2 regions of the Drancourtella sp. An12 genome follow, and region 1 is predicted to be linked to the other one. Evidence: a T-box and tRNA genes for the amino acid it is inferred to sense, from the RefSeq annotation. Region 1 holds a T-box; the other holds one or more tRNA genes.

Region 1 (2,398 bases):
TTCCAGATCAACAATATCATATTTTAACAGCGTAGAAGTTTCTTCATCCAGATCCAAAGAAAAACGGGCTATATTTCCGCCGCTTACCGCAAGATCAATGTCACTGGTTGGGGAAAAATCTCCTCTTGCACGGGAGCCAAACAGAATAACTTGTCGAATGTTGTACTTCTGGGCCAATGCGGAGATTTCATTGAGGACTCTTTGATTGATTCCGGTGCTGGAAGGTGTGATTTTCATAGAAGTGTGTAGTTTTGTAATTTCACTCATTATACTGCACTCCTTTCTTTTTCTAATCATAGCATAGAAGAAAAGAAAAAGAAATTGTAAAAACCATGACATACCATGTACAAAAACGTTATGAGTTCCACCCGTACTCAACAGAAGGAAGATGCATCTTACATGCAAGCATGACGCTGCATCTTGCTTCTGCCGAGTACGGTGTGAACAGTAACACAAAAACGGGCAAATTAGTAGGAATCAATGCGTTTTACTTGACACTCCCGATTTTTTCGGGTAAAATTTGAATAATTTCATGGCGAAAGCCGAATAAATGAACGATGAAGGGGAATAGTAAGCCTAAGAGAAGTTTCAGAGAAGAGGCGGGTGGTGCGAGCCTTTGACGGATCACGGCTGAACCGGACCTGGAGTTCCTGTATGAAAAGTGCAGCGTTTTATCAGCGTTAATGATCAATGAAGTGAGCCGCAGATGTTGTGGTTAATGAGGGTGGTACCGCCGGACATCCGGTCCCTGTTTGGGACGGATGCCCGGTGTTTTTTACATTAAGACAGGGGGCAGAAGTCCTTGGAAGCTGTGAAAAAGTATGATGAGAGGAGAATGCGACATGGCAAAGGACAACAAAAAATTTGTAAAGTCTATCACATCCAGAGATGAAGATTTCGCTCAGTGGTACACGGATGTGGTGAGAGAGGCAGAGCTTTGCGACTATTCCAGCGTGAAAGGATGCCTGAACTATCTGCCGAATGGATATGCAATCTGGGAAAATATCAAGGCAGATCTGGACAAGAGATTTAAAGATACAGGAGTAGAGAACGTATACCTTCCGATGCTGATTCCGGAGAATCTGCTTCAGAAAGAAGCGGATCACGTAGAAGGATTCGCTCCGGAAGCTGCATGGGTGACACATGGCGGAACAGAGAGATTACAGGAAAGATATGCGATCCGTCCGACATCAGAGACACTGTTCTGTGATCTGTGGAGCCGTATCGTGCAGTCTTACCGTGACCTTCCGAAAGTATGGAACCAGTGGAATTCCGTACTGAGATGGGAAAAGACGACACGTCCGTTCCTTCGTTCCAGAGAGTTCCTGTGGCAGGAAGGACATACCATCCACGCAACTTACGAGGAAGCAGAAGAGAGAACACTTATGATGTGGAAGGTCTACAAAGACTTCATCAGCGAGTCTCTTGCGATTCCATATGTAGCTGGAAGAAAGACAGAAAGTGAGAAGTTTGCAGGTGCAGAAGACACATACACAGTAGAAGCGCTGATGCATGATGGAAAGGCACTTCAGTCCGCGACAAGCCACTTCTTCGGAAATGGATTCCCGGATGCATACGACATCAAATATCTGGATAAGAACAATGAGCTCCACAGTGTTTATGAAACATCCTGGGGACTTTCTACAAGAATTATTGGTGCGATCATTATGGTACATGGCGATGACAGCGGCCTGGTGCTTCCGCCAAGAATCGCTCCGAAACAGGTACGCGTGATCCCGGTGGCACAGCACAAGGAAGGTGTTCTTGACCGTGCAGAAGAGCTGCTGGCAGCGATCCGCGCAGAAGGATTACGTGCAGACATCGACGAGTCCGAAAAGAGTCCGGGATGGAAATTCAGCGAGCAGGAGATGCTTGGAATTCCGGTACGTGTGGAACTTGGACCGAAAGATATCGAAAACGGTCAGGCAGTCCTTGTAAGACGTGACACAAGAGAGAAGACTGTTGTAGCAATCGACGAGGTACCGGCAGCACTGGCTGAACTTCTCGAGACAATTCAGCAGGATATGTATACAAGAGCAAAAGCATTCCTGGACGGCCACATCGATGAGGCAGAGACCATGGATGAAATGGTTGCAAAATTCAAGGACAACAGAGGATTCATCAAAGCGATGTGGTGTGGAGATGAAAGCTGTGAAGAAGCGATCAAGGCAGAGACAGGCGGAGCCGGATCCAGATGTCTGATCGAAGATGAAGAGCCGATTTCCGACAGATGTATTTACTGCGGAAAACCGGCAAAACACAAAGTTTTCTGGGGTAAAGCATACTAAAATGGAACAGGTCAGGATCAGACTGCCGGAAAAAGTGCAGTGGATCATCCGAAAGCTCAAAGAACAGGGCTTTGACGCATACGCAGTGGGCGGATGTGTCAGAGACTCGA
Region 2 (2,398 bases), on a different contig from region 1:
CCGTTACGCTGATTCCTACATTGCTAAGAAGAGCTGTAATGGCAATATATGCAAGAATCCACAGATAAGGAAGTCTTGCCTTCTGCAGCATGCGGAAGAAGCGTCCCATGCTGCCCCTGTCTTTTCCAAAAACCCGTTCCATATTGTTTCCCTACCTTTTCTTAATTTCAGAGCATTGGTACTAGAATATAAATAGTGCAAATCACATTGAACTGTTATTCGTTTTCTATCATTTCAAACACTTTAACCGCATCCTGTTTCTTTTCATAATCCTCTGAAAATGCAATTGCGTAAGTTCCGTTTACCGCTTCCGTCTCAAGGACCGCAGCGCCTCCGGCAAGGACTATCGTTCCTTGGTTGGCAGCCATAGACTCATAGTTTTCATATAGATCCGTCTTGTTTTCCGGATCCCACCAGAACAGCCAGAGTCCATCATAATCATATGCTTTATCCGCCACTTTCGTCTCAGTAAACTGTCCATTCGTATTGTCTGTGAGATATCCTGGTGTTTCATTGATATCTACCGGTTCGCAGTCCTCCAAAATGAGTCCTTCCTGCTCAAAATAATCCACCATATCTTCGTATGGAGAAGTGGACGCATTCACTTCAATTTTTTCTTCTTTCGACGTACATCCCGCCATCATTCCGCATACAGTTGCTGTTACAATGGCAGCTGCCACAATCTTCTTCATCCTTTTTGTGCTCATCTCGTCAATCTCCTTTTATAAAAATTTTACAATCAAGTTTCTTTATTTTTACAATAAAATCAGCAGTTTAACAAGAAGGTTATCCTATTTTGTCCTTCATTTCGCTCATAGTGTCTTTTTATCTCTCATCTCAGTTATTTTCACTTCCGCCTCCTGCTCTGTCTGATAAGCTCTTTTAGGAGATCTTTAAAAAGTCATTCATCAAAAAACTCCCCTGCCCGTCTACAGGCAAAGGGAGTTTTTTAACTGGCGCCGCATTGATTTAAGAACCGTACTATACTCATGCCAGAGCCACGAGTACGGACCGGATGTAGCCCTTTCCGACTGGATCATTCTTTTTAAAAATTACTTCATTGGATAAGTATTGACAAAACCTTTTTAGAAATTCAGTTATATTTTCGCAAAAAATAAAAACACCGTAAAACCCTGATATTAAGGCTTTACGGTATCTAATAAAAAAATCGGAGTGACAGGATTTGAACCTGCGGCCTCTACGTCCCGAACGTAGCGCTCTACCAAGCTGAGCCACACTCCGAAAGCTACGGATAGAGGACTCGAACCTCTACTAACAGAGTCAGAGTCTGCTGTGCTGCCATTACACCAATCCGCATCGCTGCTTTCTGTCTTTCAAAGCGTTTTTAATATATGTTGTTTTCATCGGCAAAAATTGAGTTTTTCCGGTGATCGGAGTGACAGGATTTGAACCTGCGGCCTCTACGTCCCGAACGTAGCGCTCTACCAAGCTGAGCCACACTCCGATAACTACGGATAGAGGACTCGAACCTCTACTAACAGAGTCAGAGTCTGCTGTGCTGCCATTACACCAATCCGCATCAGCATTTGCCGTGTCACTGTTTTATCAGCGAACAAGACTATTATATCAAAAAAATTTTGATTGTCAACACTTTTTTTCATTTTCTCTTCCACCTTCTTCCAAACCCTGATATAATACGAACAACAATGGTTTTTCAGGAGGCGCTTATGAAACAGTATTTTAAAATCGGAGAAATCTCAAAGCTGTATCAGATCAGTGTGGACACACTGCGTTACTATGAGGAGCTTGGTCTCCTGACACCGAAGCGCGGTGAAAACGGATACCGCCTCTATCGTCTCAATGATATCTGGCGTCTGAATGTGATCCGGGATCTTAGGGGGCTTGGATTTCCCATGGAGCGGATCCGGGAATATTTAAATGACCGGAGTATTCATACGACGGAACAGCTGCTCCGGGATGAGCTGGATGCGATCCGCCTGAAAATCACAGACCTTACGAAGCTTCAGTCTAATGTGCAGGAGCGCCTTGCAACGATCCGGAAGGCGGAGGATCAGCCTCTTGAGACCGTCACGGAAAAATGGCTTCCGGCGCGGTCCTGCCATATTCTTCACTCTGGTTATCAGAAGGACGAAGAGATGGATGTACTGATGAAACAGCTGTTTAACCAGTCCCAGGACACTCTCTATATTATCGGCAGCAATCATATCGGTTCTTTGCTGCCTGCCGCATCTGCCAGGGAAGGAAATTACACTGGCTACGAGGGAGTATTTCTCATTGCCGAGGACGGTCCGGATACCTTGCCGGAAGGACGTTATCTTTCCTACAGCTACCATGGAAGCACCGTCCACAATGCCGAAGGCATCCCGAAACTGCTCTCCTACGCCCAGGAGCATGGACTTACGGCCGGGCCATGGTT

The links. The T-box of region 1 lies ahead of proS (proline--tRNA ligase). A T-box ahead of a tRNA ligase gene usually reads a tRNA of that ligase, here a tRNA-Pro.
Region 2: it encodes a tRNA-Pro, which carries the amino acid that the T-box ahead of proS (proline--tRNA ligase) is inferred to sense. The anticodon was not compared.

Annotation. Positions count from the first base shown of each region.
Region 1 is NZ_NFLO01000015.1:45,142-47,539, reverse strand. It holds gene B5E64_RS12685 (nucleotidyltransferase domain-containing protein) at 1-267, opposite strand, end outside; T-box leader at 549-753, shown strand; gene proS (proline--tRNA ligase) at 843-2,288, shown strand; gene B5E64_RS12675 (CCA tRNA nucleotidyltransferase) at 2,290-2,398, shown strand, end outside.
Region 2 is NZ_NFLO01000004.1:182,476-184,873, forward strand. It holds gene B5E64_RS06330 (ABC transporter ATP-binding protein) at 1-142, opposite strand, end outside; gene B5E64_RS06335 (hypothetical protein) at 216-707, opposite strand; tRNA gene B5E64_RS06340 (tRNA-Pro) at 1,169-1,242, opposite strand; tRNA gene B5E64_RS06345 (tRNA-Gln) at 1,247-1,317, opposite strand; tRNA gene B5E64_RS06350 (tRNA-Pro) at 1,392-1,465, opposite strand; tRNA gene B5E64_RS06355 (tRNA-Gln) at 1,470-1,540, opposite strand; gene B5E64_RS06360 (MerR family transcriptional regulator) at 1,689-2,398, shown strand, end outside.